Regions from separate parts of the Clostridium neonatale genome, predicted to be linked through region 1. Evidence: riboswitches for the same ligand, from Rfam matches in the RefSeq annotation. Region 1 holds a riboswitch; each other region holds the start of a gene.
What was found. Region 1 has a riboswitch for S-adenosylmethionine ahead of CNEONATNEC86_RS11930 (pyridoxal phosphate-dependent aminotransferase). Riboswitches for the same ligand answer to the same signal wherever they lie in the genome.
Positions count from the first base shown of each region.

Region 1 (4,220 bases):
TTTCTGCATTAATATGATAATATTACTTATATTTTAGTTTATATTACACTCTAATATAATTTAAAATTTTTTTCTTAATTATATTATTTCCACCATTCTGGTTTAGAAAAGTCTTTAAACTTACTGTTTTCTATTGCTGTTTTAAAATCATCTGATTCTATTACTTCTAAAAGATCTTTTCCTAGTTCTTTATCTAAATCTTCTGTTCTAACTGCTACTACATTTTTATAATTTTCTGTTAATGGCTCTACAGCTAATGCTTTGCTATAATCAAAACCTGATGCAAATGCATAATTTCCCGGAACAAGTGCAGCATCTACACTATCTAAACTTCTTGCAAGTTGAGCACCTTCAACTTCAACGAACTCAATATTTTTAGTATTTTCTGCAATATCAAGTGTACTTGCTTTTGTTGCATCAACATTATCTTTTAACTTAATTAATCCATTAGCACTCAACACGTTTAATGCTCTTGCAAGATTTGATGCATCATTTGGAATAGCTATTTTTGCACCATCTGGAATTTTGTCAATTGAATCATATTTTTGTGAGAACATACCCATTCCAAGTGTTGGTACAGTTTTAACAGCTGAAATATCTAAATTATTATCAGCGCTAAATTTCTTTAAGTATTCTGTATGCTGCATTAAGTTTGCTTGAATTTCTCCATTATTTAAAGCTTGATCTGGTTGAATATAATCACTAAATTCCTTTACTGTGATTTTATATCCCTTTTTTTCAAGTAATGGTGTAAACACTTCCTTAATCATATCTCCATAAGGACCAGGGCAAACACCTACAATAATATCCTTTGAACTTCCACTTGAAGCTTGGTTATTACTCTCTGTACTTTTATCCTTTGCTCCTCCGCATGCAATTAAACTAATGCCTACTGCTGTTATTAATGATAATGCTCCTAATTTTTTTAAAATTTTCATATTTTATTCTCCCTATAATCTTCACTAAATTATTATTGCTTTTTATTTTTTAATTATAATAATTCTTATATAATTAGTCATATTTATTTTGATTTTTTATTTATATATTGTGATTTCAATGTACTTTCTTTTATTCTTTACCTTTTCTTGAAATCACAATATATTGTTATATTTTATTTATCAGAATCTTAATTTAAATTACACCTACATTTATATATTAATTTACTTTTTCATATAATTTTTTAAATTCTCTAATCTTTTAAGTGCTTCTCTAAGAGTTGCTTCTGTTTTGGCAAAATGTAGTCTTATATAATTATTAACATTGCCTCTAAAGAAACTTGATCCTGGAACTGCTGCAACTCCTATTGTTCTTGCAAGCCATATACAGAATTCATAGTCATCTTCATATCCAAATTCTGATATATCAACCATAACGTAATAAGCACCTTGTGGTTCAAAATACTTTAATCCTATTTTATCTAAACCTTCTAAAAAGAATTTTCTTTTCTTATCATATAGATCTGTTAATCCATCATAATAATCTTGTCCAAATTCTAGTCCTTTAACAGCTGCTTCCTGAAGTGGCGCTGCTGCTCCAACTGTTAAGAAGTCATGAACCTTCTTACATTGTTCTATCACTTCTTTGCTTGCAATTATATATCCAAGTCGCCATCCAGTAATTGAGTATGTCTTTGATAATGAACTACATGATATTGTTCTTTCAAACATTCCAGGAAATGAAGCTATGTAAGTATGTTTATATGGAGGATATACCAAATGTTCATACACTTCATCTGTTATTACAAAAGTATCAAACTCTATGGCAAGATCTGCAATGTACTGAAGTTCTTCCCTTGTAAATACCTTTCCTGTTGGATTTGATGGATTACAAAGAACAAGTGCTTTTGGATTTTGCTCAAATGCATGTCTTAATTCATCTTTATCAAATGTAAAAGTTGGTGGTTTAAGCTCAACATATATTGGCTCAGAACCTGAAAGAACTGTATCTGCTGTATAGTTTTCATAAAATGGTGAAAATACAATTACTTTATCATCTACATTACAAACACTCATCATTGCAGCCATCATTGCTTCTGTACTTCCACATGTAACTACTATATTTTCTTTAGGATCAATATGAATTCCCATAAACTTTTCTTGCTTAGCTGCAAGCTTTTCTCTAAAATTTTGTGCTCCCCATGTTATTGAATATTGATGCGGTCCTTCATCTGCCACTTCTTTTAATCTATCTGTTATTTCTTTTGGTGGATCAAAATCCGGAAATCCTTGCGATAAGTTTATAGCACCACATTCTTCAGAAACTCTTGTCATAGCTCTAATGACTGATTCTGTAAATCCATCTAATCTTCCACTTAATTTTGCCATATATATGCCCCCTTCTAATACTATCAAGTTACTAAGAATTAAATAAAAATAAAACGCCAGAGAATAAACTCTAGCGTAATAATCACCATAAAATTCATCCTCTTATCTATCAGTTATAAAAAATAACTGCAGGAATTAGCACCATTATATATAGTAAATGAACTAATATATCGGTTGCTGGGCTTCATAGGGCCAGTCCCTCCACCACTCTTGATAAGTTATATATTCAATTGTTAGTTGATGAATTTAGTATATATTTATTTTCTTAAAATGTCAATATATTCTTTAGATAAATTTATAATATTAACTTATTTATTCCATAATATAAATATAAGATATACTAAGTTTAAAGTAAAATAATCAAAATAAAGCACTTATATGGTGCTCACTTGTTACAAATAATGAATCTAATAATTTAAACATCAATGATTGTACCCAAAACTGTTTGAGTCATCTAAAATCAGACAAAAAATTTTGGAACAATCATTAATGTAAAAATTCTATAGCTTTATTTTTGAATTTAAGACACCCATGAGCCGAGAATCTAAATCTTGTATTTGGCTCGAATCGCTAGCATTTATTATGTAATAAGCGACTCTATAAATTACCAGAATTGTATTTTCACGCATGAACAAAAGAAACTTAGTATTTATGATTTTATAGAAAACAAAGAAATTCAATATATGAATATACGTAGTATTGTATTAAAAATTGGAGTTATTAAATTCTTAGACAGAGGCTGTTCCAAAATTGTTTGTCCAAAACTTGTTTTTTGGAGCAAACAGTTTTGGGCACAACCTCTGTCTTTTGAATTTTTAACTTCAATTTTCCTACAATACGAGTATATCATATATTGAATTTCGGTTGTTATCCACTAACCTCTGACACTCGTAATTTATTTACTGTATAAACGGTTGATTGCACTTAGCATTGCCTTAATAGATGCTCTTGTAATATTACTATCTACACCAACACCAAATGTTTTTTCTTTATTATCATTTCTTTGCATATAAACATAAGATGCTGCCTTTGCTTCAGAACCTGTACTCATAGCATGTTCATTATAATCAATTATTTTAACATCTATATCAATATTTTTTCCTATAGCATTTTTAAATGCATCAATAGGCCCATTACCTATACCTTCTATACTTCTAGCTTGTCCATTATAAACAACATTCATATTTACTTTAGTATCATTATCCCCATTAGTTTCAGAATAATCAAAGAACTGACATTTATCAAGCTTTAGAGCATCTTGTCTTTCTAGATATTCACGAGTAAATGCATCCATAACTTCAGTAGGTGAAACTTCTCCTTTTCCTTCTGAAATCTTTTGAATAACATCTGCAAACTCTTTCTGCATAGTCTTAGGTAGCTTAAATCCATAGCAATGGTCCATTACAAATGCCACTCCACCTTTACCTGATTGACTGTTAATTCTAACTAATGCCTCATATTCACGGCCTAAATCACTTGGGTCTATTGGTAAGTATGGAACCTGCCATATTCCATCATGTCTTTCTTCATACTTCTTCATCCCTTTATTTATAGCATCTTGGTGAGATCCTGAGAACGCTGTAAATACTAAGTTACCTGCATAAGGATGTCTTACATGTACAGGTATTTTAACGCATCTTTCATATACTTCTACTATTTCATCAATATTTTCAATATTAAGCTCTGGATTTACTCCATGCGAAAACATATTATAAGCCACAGTTAAAATATCAACATTACCGGTTCTTTCTCCATTACCAAGAAGTGTTCCCTCTACTCTATCTGCACCTGCAAGAAGAGCAAGCTCAGCATCAGCAACACCTGTACCTCTATCATTATGTGGATGAACACTTAATATGATTCTTTCTCTGTCTTTAAAATGCTTAGACACCCATT
Region 1 is NZ_UICR01000002.1:74,724-78,943, forward strand. It holds gene CNEONATNEC86_RS11925 (MetQ/NlpA family ABC transporter substrate-binding protein) at 84-938, opposite strand; gene CNEONATNEC86_RS11930 (pyridoxal phosphate-dependent aminotransferase) at 1,161-2,324, opposite strand; SAM riboswitch class I at 2,424-2,544, opposite strand; gene leuA (2-isopropylmalate synthase) at 3,220-4,220, opposite strand, start outside.

Region 2 (4,220 bases), on a different contig from region 1:
ATTATTTGAAATTTCTTTTCTCCAATTCCCTCTATCTCCATGAGTCTCTCTATATGGTTTTCCATTATATCTAAAGTTTCTTCTCCAAACTTTTCTATTATCTTCTTAGCAGTTATAGGACCTATTCCATGAATCACACCTGCGCTTAAATATTTTTCAATCCCATCAATTGAGTTTGGAAGAATTTCTTCGTAGTCTTGAATATTAAATTGATTACCAAATTGTTTATGCACTGTCCAGTATCCAGTTAACTTTACATTTTGACCTTCCTTTATAAAAGGTACTGTACCAACAGCGCTAACTAAATTTTTATCAGCTCTAATCCTGCATACAACATATCCTGTTTCTTCACTTTTAAAAACAATATTTTCAACAAAACCATTAAGAACTTCCACTACTATCTCTCCAAACTATGATTTAAACTTATACTTCTCTTTATATTATTTTAATTATATCATAAGTTTAATTTATAATTTTATACTATTTATTGAATACTTCTCTTCTATTATATAAGTACAGGAATATATCATCCTATATTCTTTTATATCCATATTCTCAAAATATATATTTCTAATTTAAGTCAATGTTTATAAACGATTGTCACATATTTTAAATTTTAAAAAAGCAGGAAATTAATTAAAACTTCCTGCTTCTATAAATACTAAATATATTTTTTGATTTCTTCTACCTTATTTAATTGTTCCCATGGCAGATTAAGATCTGTTCTGCCAAAGTGGCCATAAGCAGCTGTTTGCTTATATATAGGTCTTCTTAAATCAAGATCTCTTATTATAGCTCCTGGTCTTAAATCAAATACCTTTTCAACTATTTCAACTATTTTATCATCTGATAGTTTTCCTGTTCCAAAAGTATCAACAGTTATTGATACTGGTTTAGCAACTCCAATAGCGTAAGCTAATTGTATTTCAAGCTTATCAGCTAATCCAGCAGCCACTAAGTTTTTCGCAACCCATCTTGCAGCATAAGCAGCAGATCTATCAACTTTTGTTGGATCTTTTCCTGAGAATGCTCCACCACCATGTCTACCATATCCACCATAAGTATCTACTATAATCTTTCTTCCAGTTAATCCAGAGTCACCTTGTGGTCCACCAACAACAAATCTTCCAGTTGGATTTATAAAATATCTTGTTTTATCATCTAATAATTCTTGTGGTACTACTGCTTTAATAACATGTTCTTTAAGATCCTTTTCTATTTGTTCTAATGTAACATGCTCATCATGTTGAGTAGATATTACTATTGTATCTATTCTCTTTGGTTTTTCATCTTCATATTCAACTGTTACTTGTGTCTTACCATCAGGCCTTAAATAGCCTAATGTACCATCTTTCCTTACTTCAGTAAGTCTTCTTGATAATCTATGAGCCATATGAATTGGTAACGGCATATATGCATCAGTTTCATTTGTAGCAAAACCAAACATCATTCCTTGGTCTCCAGCACCTACTGCTTCAACCTCATCTTTCTCACCTTTTCTTGATTCTAAAGCTTCATCAACACCCATAGCAATATCTGCTGATTGTTCATCTATTGTTGTCATAACAGAACAAGTATCGCAATCAAATCCGTATTTAGCTCTATCATATCCAATTTCTCTAACAGTTTCTCTAACTACTTTAGGAATATCAACATAACAATTTGTTGATATCTCTCCCATTACCATAACCATTCCTGTTGTTGTACATGTTTCACATGCTACTCTAGCATTTGGATCTTGTGCTAAAATTGCGTCTAATACGCCATCTGAAATTTGATCACACATTTTATCTGGATGACCTTCTGTAACTGATTCTGATGTAAATAATCTTCTCATATTTTTCTCCTTCCGCTTGTACTCCTTATCTTTAATCATGAAATAATTCGAGTAAAAGTGAAAAATCTCACACTTCTTAATATTTTTTATACTGTCTTAAAAGAAATACCTTTTATATGCAATAAAAAAACTCTTCGATAAGAAGAGCGCGATTACACAATACTTTCTTATCTTGTAGAAAATCTTTCTACAGGAATTGGCACCTTGTAATTAAACAGGTTGCCGGGTTTCACTGGGCCCTATCCCTCCACCTCTCTTGATAAGAGTAACAATATTTTATTTTCGTAATTTATTCTACCACATAATATTTTTATGGTCAATATTATACAATAAACATAATATATCATATAATCTATAATATATTCTATTCATGCATAAATTGATACAACTATTTACTTTTCAACTTTTATTTCAAGATAAAATAAAAAACTCAGAATAATAATTCTGAGTTTTGGTGGAGGAAGATGGATTCGAACCATCGAAGCGAGACGCAACAGATTTACAGTCTGCCCCCTTTGGCCACTCGGGAATTCCTCCTTAATTGGAGCTGGCAATAGGAATCGAACCTACAACCTGCTGATTACAAGTCAGCTGCTCTACCGTTGAGCCATGCCAGCATATTTCTTATTTAATTGTTATAATATAAATATTTGGTTTAAATGGTGGAGGAAGATGGATTCGAACCATCGAAGCGAGACGCAACAGATTTACAGTCTGCCCCCTTTGGCCACTCGGGAATTCCTCCACAATTGGAGCTGGCAATAGGAATCGAACCTACAACCTGCTGATTACAAGTCAGCTGCTCTACCGTTGAGCCATGCCAGCATATTTATATTTTTTAGATGGTGGGCACAACAGGGCTCGAACCTGTGACCCCCTGCTTGTAAGGCAGGTGCTCTCCCAGCTGAGCTATGCGCCCATCTAATGGTGGAGGAAGATGGATTCGAACCATCGAAGCGAGACGCAACAGATTTACAGTCTGCCCCCTTTGGCCACTCGGGAATTCCTCCATTAAGTTTTGTTGGTGTTTTTGTTCACATCAACAATAGTTAGTATATATTCAAAGTACTTATATTTCAACTCTCATATATGCTTATTTAGATAAATTATATCGCTATATATTCTATTTACTCTTTATTTCTTCATTTTAATACACTAAACATATTTATTTTTTAGTATAGAATTAAGTTCTTCAATATCTATAAGCGGACTTAATATTTCTTCTATTTTTTTATATTCGCTTTCAGGCAATCTCCTTTTTAATTTTCTGAACGCTTTTATGATTTCATCTTCACTACATGTATTAAGCTCTTCTTTTACTAACTCTATTTCAAATGTTGATAATGGTGAAAGTATACTATCAAGTTCCTTTGATTGACTATTATCTAGTTCTTCTAACAGAATTACATCATCAACTTTGCACAAAGATCTTGTATCACTAAATACTTCAGTGCTTTGCATTGGATCATCTTTTTTATTATCTATATCTGGATTCCAAAATAATGCTATAGACATGTTCATTATTAAAGTAAGTGTAAATATTATAAATATAATAATTTTTTTCATTTTCTCCTCCTTACATTAGTATTTATTGCCATTTATTTATTTTTATATACTATTTTTTCATTTTCCTAAATATACATATTCTATAAGGAGGGATGCCTTTAATGAATTTAGATAATAACCATAGTTCCAAAAGCTTTTCATACAAGCTATCTCATGAATTAGAAAAATACATTAATTCTAATACAATAATTGTTTGTATTGGCACTGATAAATGCATAGGTGATTGCCTTGGTCCATTAGTTGGTTCAATATTAACTGAAAATTTCTTTCCATTGCCAGTATACGGGACATTATCAGAACCAATCCACGCACTAAATATAGATGAACGTTTAAATAAAATAAAAGAACTTCATCCAACTGCTAATATCATAGGTATAGATGCATGTCTTGGAAATCAAGATGATATAGGTGAAATTCGCATTAGAGACTATGCTATTCATCCTGGAAAAGGAGTAGGAAAAGAGCTTCCCGAAGTAGGTATGGCTTCTGTAATAGGTATTGTAGATTCTAGCGAAAATTCTGATTTATTCTTTTCTAGAAGCATCCGATTATCTTTTATTATGGATATGGCAAAGATTATATCTAGATCATTAATTAATGCTTATAATTTAAATAATGATTTATTTCCTAAGCTTTCGCTAGACATTTGAATTAATACCTAAGCTTTAATTACTTTTTTAATTTTATAAAAAGCATCGAGAGATTTTCAATAAAAAGAAAATCTCTCGATGTTTTATTCTATAAGAACTATTTGTTGTGAATTTACTTCTCTATCTAATCTATCTAAATACCCTAATACTTCTCCTGATCCATTAAC
Region 2 is NZ_UICR01000001.1:576,256-580,475, reverse strand. It holds gene recD2 (SF1B family DNA helicase RecD2) at 1-395, opposite strand, end outside; gene metK (methionine adenosyltransferase) at 662-1,837, opposite strand; SAM riboswitch class I at 2,002-2,103, opposite strand; tRNA gene CNEONATNEC86_RS02800 (tRNA-Tyr) at 2,290-2,374, opposite strand; tRNA gene CNEONATNEC86_RS02795 (tRNA-Thr) at 2,380-2,454, opposite strand; tRNA gene CNEONATNEC86_RS02790 (tRNA-Tyr) at 2,498-2,582, opposite strand; tRNA gene CNEONATNEC86_RS02785 (tRNA-Thr) at 2,588-2,662, opposite strand; tRNA gene CNEONATNEC86_RS02780 (tRNA-Val) at 2,681-2,756, opposite strand; tRNA gene CNEONATNEC86_RS02775 (tRNA-Tyr) at 2,763-2,847, opposite strand; gene CNEONATNEC86_RS02770 (hypothetical protein) at 2,993-3,403, opposite strand; gene yyaC (spore protease YyaC) at 3,505-4,053, shown strand; gene mreB (rod shape-determining protein MreB) at 4,137-4,220, opposite strand, start outside.
Region 2: it holds a riboswitch for S-adenosylmethionine, as region 1 does, so the genes downstream of both, metK (methionine adenosyltransferase) here and CNEONATNEC86_RS11930 (pyridoxal phosphate-dependent aminotransferase) in region 1, are expected to answer to the same signal.

Region 3 (4,220 bases), on a different contig from region 1:
AAGTTATGGGAGAATATAAAAATACTTTAATTGAAAATATTATTTTATGGACTATTGGTTTGATAGTTACATTTTTAAATATTATGCTAATATTCAGTTATTTATAGAATATATATAACTGAATATTAGCATAATAGTGATATTTTAAGAATTATTATTATAAAAATAGATGAATATAGAAATTAGATTCATATGCAAATAAAATAATAAATGACTGATATTGGTTATACATCAATCAGTCATTTATTTTTTTAAATTTATAGTTTTATTCTACTGGAACAGAATTCTCGATAACTTTAAATGGTCTCATCATATCATTATCTTCATGCTCAAGTATATGACAATGATAAACATAATCTCCGAGCTTTTTAAAATGCATAACAATTGTTGTGACCATTCCAGGCTCTGCTCTTGCAGTATCTTTTAAGCCATTTTCAAAGTCGGCTGGTGGTTCTAAGGCATCTATATCAAACTTATAGTTTCCATTTTCATCAAAATCGTCATCAGTAAAAGTCTTTCTTCCAAGTATCTCAAAATCAACTAAATGAACGTGAATTGGATGAGGAAATTGAAAATGATTAACTAAATGCCATATTTCTATACTGTCTAATTCAGGCTTTTCTGTAGTTGGTTCATGCCACATCCTATCATTTACTAGGTGCATTGTTCTGCCAAAATCGTCTTGCATAGAATCTAAATGCAAGGTTCTTTCCTTACGTGCTAATAAAGGATTAATGTTATGATATGGAAGTAATTGATCAGGAATAACACTTGTATCAGGCTTAGTTAATGGAAGACAAACCTTAAATTTCATGATGTTATTGCTAGCCATAGGAATACCGCCACCTGAATTTTTTAGAATTATTTCTTTGCCAGTATATTTTGAAAAATCTATTATTAAATCAATTCTTTCAGCGGGTTCCAATATGAAAGAGTCAATTTCTTGAGATTCATGCAATAAGGCTAATTCAGTACCTATTTGAGTAAAGGTACCACCATTATCTAAACTAAGAGTATAACCTCTACCGTTTGAAGCATTTAATATTCTAAATCTATATTTACGTGGTTCAACATTAAGGTATGGCCATACCTTGCCGTTTACAGTTGCTACTTCTCCGAAAAATATTGGTATTATTGATGGTTTTGGTAGTTGAGGTGCTGGTGGGTCTTGTTGTGGTGGTGAATCAGGATAGAATAATGAACCATCTCTGTTAAATGTTCTATCTTGAATAATCATCGGTATTTCATATTTACCCGTTGGAAGATTCAACCTATCTTCTAAACTGTCTCTTATAAGATAAAATCCTGATAAACCAGCATATACATTTAACCTTGTTATTCCTATTGTGTGATCATGATACCAGAGAGTACCTCCAAATTGATGATTAGTATATTCATAAACTTCTCTAGTGAACCTTTCACCTACAGTGTCATAATTTTTAGTAAACCATGCTTCAGGATTTCCATCACTATCATCATTTACATTAGCACCATGCAAGTGAACTACAGTTCTTACATCTGGAGTATCCATAGTACCATGGAGGGTATGATCAACTGGTAGTAGATGTTCATCTGGCAGATTATTTATCCATTTAACTAAAATAGGAACATCTCTCATAACTTCTATTGTAGGTCCAGGAAATATTCCATTATATGTCCACATTTTAGTTGGTGGGAATGATCTATGAAATTTATGATATGCTTCTTTCATAACGATTTTATAATATGGTTCTTCTGAATCTGAACAATTACATGAATTAATTGGTTTAGCTATAGATGGTACTGGAAGTGGATCAACAAATGGGGTAATAGTTGAAGGATCAGATGGATCCACTTGAGAATTTGTAGTGAGTTTATCATCTTTATTCAATGATTAACACATCCTTTAAAAAATTATCTTTTGCTTAATTGTTAATTTACTTTTAATATATTATATGTAGTAACATATAATATTGTGTTTTTATAAAATATATATAATGAGTAAAAAAAATGAATAATATAGAAAAAAGTATTGACATATATGAATAAAGAATATATACTCATATCATAGTAATTCAATAAGAATACTTTAATCGAATATTTAATTATTTTATCAAGAAAGACTGAGGGACTGGCCCTATGAAGTCTGGCAACCTGAATTATATATCATTAGTATAGTTTAAGGTGCTAAATCCTGCAGATATTTTTATCTGAGAGATAAGATTGTATAATAATAGAATTTATGCTACTTTCTTATCTTTGAAAGTAGCTTTTTATTATGCAATAAAGATCAGCTTAGTTTTCCAAAAGACCATGGAAGATAAAGTTTTTAATTCTATAAAATTTAAATGTAGTAGATAGTAATTAACTTTTAAATGGATATCTTTATTGTAATAAATCATAGTAATTAAATCATATTTATGTGGTTTAAAATATATTATTAAAACGGGGGTTATATCAATGAGTAGAGAAGAAAGAAAATTAAAATTTGAAACATTACAACTTCATGTAGGACAGGAAAGTCCAGATCCAGCAACAGATTCAAGAGCAGTACCAATATATCAAACAACATCATATGTATTTAAAAATAGTGCACATGCAGCAGCAAGATTTGGACTAGCTGATGCTGGAAATATATATGGAAGATTAACTAATTCAACACAAGATGTATTTGAAAGCAGAGTAGCAGCACTTGAAGGAGGAGTTGCAGGACTTGCAGTGGCATCAGGGGCAGCCGCAATAACTTATGCAATTCAAAATATAACAAAGGCAGGGGATCATGTAGTTGCAGCTAAAACCATATATGGAGGATCTTATAATTTATTAGCACATACACTTCCAGACTATGGAGTAACAACAACTTTTGTAGACGCAGATGAAGTAGAAAACTTTGAAAAAGCTATACAAGATAATACAAAAGCAATATTCATAGAAACACTAGGAAATCCAAATTCAAGTCTTATAGATGTGGATGCAGTAGCAGAAATTGCACATAAACATAAAATACCATTAATTGTTGATAATACATTTGCAACACCATATCTTTTCAGACCAATAGAACACGGTGCAGATATTGTTGTTCATTCAGCAACTAAATTTATTGGTGGACATGGAACATCATTAGGTGGAGTAATTGTAGATTCAGGAAAGTTTGACTGGATTGGATCAGGAAAATTCCCACAATTAACAGAAGCAGATCCAAGCTATCATGGAATAAAATTTGCAGAAGCTGTAGGTGCAGCAGCATATGTAACTAGAATAAGAGCAATTATATTAAGAGATACAGGTGCATGCATAAGCCCATTTAATGCATTCTTATTATTACAGGGGTTAGAAACACTATCGTTAAGAGTTGAAAGGCATGTTGAAAATACATTAAAAGTTGTAGAATTCTTAAAAGATCATCCACAAGTTGAAAGTGTTAATCATCCAGCATTAGAAGATAGTAAATATAATAAATTATATAAAGAATATTTCCCAAATGGAGCAGGTTCAATCTTCACTTTTGAAATTAAAGGTGGTGTAAAAGAAGCTCAAGAATTTATTGATAAATTGGAGATCTTCTCATTACTTGCTAATGTTGCAGATGTTAAATCTCTTGTAATTCATCCAGCAAGTACTACACATTCACAAATGAACGAAGAAGAATTAAGAGAAAGTGGAATTAAACCAAACACAATAAGATTATCAATTGGAACAGAACATATTGATGATATAATTTATGATTTAGAACAAGCGTTTAATAAAGATATTGTGTAGAATCAGAGTTTAGTGAGAAATAACCGAAATTCAATATATGATATGCTCGATTGTAGGGAAATTCCAGCTAAAAATTCTAATGGCAGAGGCTGCGCCCAAAAATGTTTGCTCCAAAAAGCAGGTTTTCGGACAAACAATTTTGGAACAGCCTCTGCCAAAGAATTTAAAAGCTGAAATTTCCAATACAATACTACGCATATTCATATATTGAATTTCTTTGTTTTCTCTAAAACCATAGATACCTAATTTATTTTTGTTATAATTTATGCTTGACTCAAAAAACAAATGTGTTTTTGACAGAATTAAGATGTTAATGTACGTTTATTACATTCTAAAAAAATTCTTGCTTCATTTTTTAAGCAAGCGAGCCCAATTTGAGAACTTTATTTCGGTTATTTCACTATAAACTTACTACATCCCTTATTTATGTTGTGCAATACATCTTTAAAGATTATTGACAGAGATAAAATAAAAGAATATTA
Region 3 is NZ_UICR01000001.1:1,288,636-1,292,855, forward strand. It holds gene CNEONATNEC86_RS05805 (Nramp family divalent metal transporter) at 1-107, shown strand, start outside; gene CNEONATNEC86_RS05810 (multicopper oxidase family protein) at 266-1,870, opposite strand; SAM riboswitch class I at 2,087-2,203, shown strand; gene CNEONATNEC86_RS05815 (O-acetylhomoserine aminocarboxypropyltransferase/cysteine synthase family protein) at 2,440-3,738, shown strand.
Region 3: it holds a riboswitch for S-adenosylmethionine, as region 1 does, so the genes downstream of both, CNEONATNEC86_RS05815 (O-acetylhomoserine aminocarboxypropyltransferase/cysteine synthase family protein) here and CNEONATNEC86_RS11930 (pyridoxal phosphate-dependent aminotransferase) in region 1, are expected to answer to the same signal.

Region 4 (4,220 bases), on a different contig from region 1:
CAAATTCAAATATAGATCTTGATGGTGAAAGAGAAAATGTTAGAAGAAAAGAAACTAATCTTGGAAATTTATCAGCGGATGCAATAAGAGCAGAAACTAAATCAGATATAGCATTTGTAAATGGAGGTAATATAAGAACGTCTATACCAGCAGGTCGTGTTACAAAAGGTAAAATAGCAGAATTATTTCCATTTGGAAATACAATTCAGGTTATAAAACTAAATGGAAGAGATGTAAAGAAAGCGTTAGAAGTATCTGTAAGTGGATACCCAGAAACACAAGGAGGTTTCTTACAAGTAAGTGGAATAACATTTGTCTTTGATCAATCTAAACCTGTTGGCAGCAGAGTATATGATGTGAAGGTAAATAATAACTTAATTGATGGCACTAAAGAATACACAGTAGCCATAAATGATTTCTTATCAGAAGGTGGAGATGGCTATGGCGTATTTAAAACTAAGGTAGTGGCTGAATTTGGAACATATGAAGAAATATTTGCAAACTATTTAAACAATAATGGAACAAAAGGCTGTGAAGTTAGTGGAAGAATACAGGTTAAAGGAAACTCTATAGCTTCAAATGAAAGCTTAAAAAATAGAGAAAATGAACAATATGAAGTTGTGAAAACTGAAAGTAATGTTAAAGTTATCGCTACTACTTCAAAGGAAATTGTATATGTAGTGAAATCTGGTGATAATCTAACTAAAATAGCAAGTGAAAATAATAAGACATGGCAAGAAATTGCAAAATATAATAATTTGAAGAATCCTAATTTAATTTATTCAGGAGAAAAAATTAAATTACTAACATGATATATGGTTAAATAGTATAAATAAGTTGATGAACAGAGAGTGTTTAAAAATAATATTTTAATTTTTGAATACTCATCTTGTTTTTTATAATATAATTTACCATGTAAAAGGATAAAGCTTAATAATTTTGTAATTGATAATAAGTCCCTTTAATAGTATAATCTAATAGGTAATTAAAATGGATATATAATAAGTATTTATATATAATAAGTATTTATATATAATTTTACTAAGGAGTAGATACAATGAATTACATAATAGCAATGGTGGTTGCATTTATAGTGTCATTTGCCATAATGCCACTTCTTATGAAATTATCTGAAAAGATTGGATTTACAGATAAACCTAATAAGAGAAAAAAACATAAATCACCAACTCCTTTATGTGGAGGAATAGCACTATACATAGGATTCTTTGTTTCATATTTATTATTTGTAGGAGATGAAGCAAAGCAGCAAATAATGATATTTATTGGTGCTACATTTATAGTATTAATAGGACTTGTTGATGATTATTATAAGACTAAGGGAAAAGAGTTTCCTATTTTGCCAAGATTAATAATTCAGCTTTTATCAGCTATTCTTGTGTTTAAAGCTGGTATAATTTTTAAAGGCTTTACAAATCCATTTACATCAGAATTCATACTATTAAATCCGACGTTACAGTTTATATTAACAATAACATGGATTTTTGGAGTAACTACTGTTATAAACTGGTCTGATGGTATGGATGGATTAGCTGGTGGTATATCTTTAATATCATCTATTACATTTTTTGTGGCAGCAATAATATTAGGGCGGAATGTTTCGGCTCTAATTTCTATTGGATTAGTTGGAAGTATTGCAGGATTTTTATATTATAATAAATATCCGGCAAAAGTATTTATGGGAGATTCCGGAGCTAATCTTTTAGGATTTTTATTAAGTATAACTGCATTAGATGGAGCTTTTAAATCTGCTACGGTAATGAGTCTTTTTATCCCAATATTTGCACTTGCAGTACCTATATTTGATAATTTATTTGTTATTTTTAAAAGATTTTCAGAAGGTAAACCTGTATATCAAGCAGATAGAAGTCAAATACATTTTAGACTAGAAGCGAAAGGTTTTACTCCTAAGCAGGTTGTTAAGTATATAATGATAGTAAGTATACTTTGTAGCTCAATTTCTATTTTTTTGTTATTATTTAAACAATAAACTTGTTATACAATATACTGGTAAAATGTTTAAATACTAACTTTACAAATTTAAGCAGATAGTATATAATTATTAAAAAATGAATATTAACTTATCAAGAGAGGTGGAGGGACTGGCCCAATGAAACCCAGCAACCAATATGGTTCATATACTATATGTGGTGCTAAATCCTGCAGTATTAAACTGATAGATAAGGTATTTTAATAGAAAGTTAAGTCTAGAGGAATGCCTTTAGACTTTTTTTTATATAATTATGGAATAGTATTAGGAGGAATTTGAAATGAGTAGTAAAAGCGTAGAAAGTTTTTATTAATTATTATAAAATAAAATTTAAATGTTTATGGGGAATAATATGAATGAATTTAATATTAGTATAAATAAAGAAGAAGTATTAAGATATCTCGGGTATAAAGACCAAATTATAGATGAAAAGATAATGAATACTATCGATGAATGCATAAAGGAAGTTAAAGAAATAATAACTCCAAGAGTAATATATGAATACAAAGATATTAAAATTATAGACGAAGGTGTAGAAATATTAGGTACTAATCTACAATTAACAGGAAAAGATATAAAAAATCATCTTTTTAATTCAAACAAATGTGTACTTATGGCAGTAACAATTGGAAATGATATTGAAAGAAAGACTAGATTATATGAGAAAACTAATTTAACTAAAGCTTTAATACTAGATTCTTGTGCTACAACAGCAGTTGAAGAAGTGTGCGACATAGTTGAAGAGGAAGTAAGAAAAAAAGCAGAAAATGATAATATGGATATAACTTTTAGATATAGTCCTGGATATGGTGATTTACCATTAGATGTGCAAAATAGTTTTTTAAGAACATTGGATGCTCAAAAAAGAATAGGACTTATAGCATCAGAAAACAACCTATTGTTTCCAAGAAAATCTGTAACAGCGATAATTGGCATTATTGAAAAAGGAGTTAGTAAGAAAAAAAAGAGCTGCAAAGAATGTAGTAATTATGAAAACTGTAGTTTTAGAAGAGAGGGCGAAAGTTGTGGGGCTTAAAGAATTTATAAAAAATAATATTTTAATATTTGATGGGGCTATGGGAACAATGCTTCAAAAAAAGGGATTAAAGTTAGGTGAGAATCCTGAACTTTTAAATATAACATCACCATCTATAATAGAAGATATACATAGAGAATATATAGAAAATGGTGCAAATGTAATAACTACTAATACATTTGGTGCAAATGAACTAAAACTTAAACTTTGTAATATGGAAGTAGAAGAAGCAGTAAGTGCAGCAGTTAATATTGCAAAAAAAGCTAAAGGGAATAGTGCTGCCTATATAGCTTTAGATATAGGACCAATAGGAGAATTATTGGAGCCTATGGGAACATTAAGCTTTGATAGAGCCTATGAAATATTCAAAAGGCAAATAGTTGAGGGGGTAAAATGTGGAGTAGATATAATACTTTTAGAAACTATGACAGACCTTTATGAGCTTAAAGCAGCTATACTTGCTGCAAAGGAAAATAGTGATTTACCTATATTTGCAACTATGACTTTTGAGGAAAATGGAAGAACATTTACAGGATGTTCACCCGAATCAATGGTATTGGTACTTGAAGGATTAGGGGTAGATGCTCTTGGTGTAAACTGTTCACTTGGACCTAAGCAGCTTAAACCTGTTATTGAAGAAATATGTAGCTTATCTAATATTCCAGTAATGGTTCAGCCAAATGCAGGACTTCCTACATTATCAATAGGCAATGAAACTAAATATGATGTAACCAAGGAAGAGTTTGCTGAAACTTTATGTGGTTTTGTTGATAAAGGAGTAAGAATCATTGGAGGATGTTGTGGAACTACTCCAGAATATATAAGAGAATTATGTATTAGAACTAGAAATATAGAATTAAAAAATAAAGAAATAAACTATTATTCGGCAGTTTGTACACCATCAAAAGTAGTTCGTATAGATAGAATTAGAATTGTTGGGGAAAGAATAAATCCGACAGGAAAGAAGTTATTTAAACAAGCACTCATTAATGATGATTTAGATTATATTTTAAATACAGCTGTTGCACAGGTTGAAGGTGGTGCACATATTCTAGATGTTAATGTTGGATTACCAGAGATTGATGAGCCTAATATGATGCATAAGGTTGTGAAGGAAATACAAGGAATATTAGATATTCCTCTTCAAATAGATTCATCAGACGTAAATGCAATTGA
Region 4 is NZ_UICR01000001.1:1,770,116-1,774,335, forward strand. It holds gene CNEONATNEC86_RS08100 (5'-nucleotidase C-terminal domain-containing protein) at 1-812, shown strand, start outside; gene CNEONATNEC86_RS08105 (MraY family glycosyltransferase) at 1,058-2,008, shown strand; SAM riboswitch class I at 2,097-2,205, shown strand; gene CNEONATNEC86_RS08110 (vitamin B12 dependent-methionine synthase activation domain-containing protein) at 2,361-3,044, shown strand; gene CNEONATNEC86_RS08115 (homocysteine S-methyltransferase family protein) at 3,034-4,220, shown strand, end outside.
Region 4: it holds a riboswitch for S-adenosylmethionine, as region 1 does, so the genes downstream of both, CNEONATNEC86_RS08110 (vitamin B12 dependent-methionine synthase activation domain-containing protein) here and CNEONATNEC86_RS11930 (pyridoxal phosphate-dependent aminotransferase) in region 1, are expected to answer to the same signal.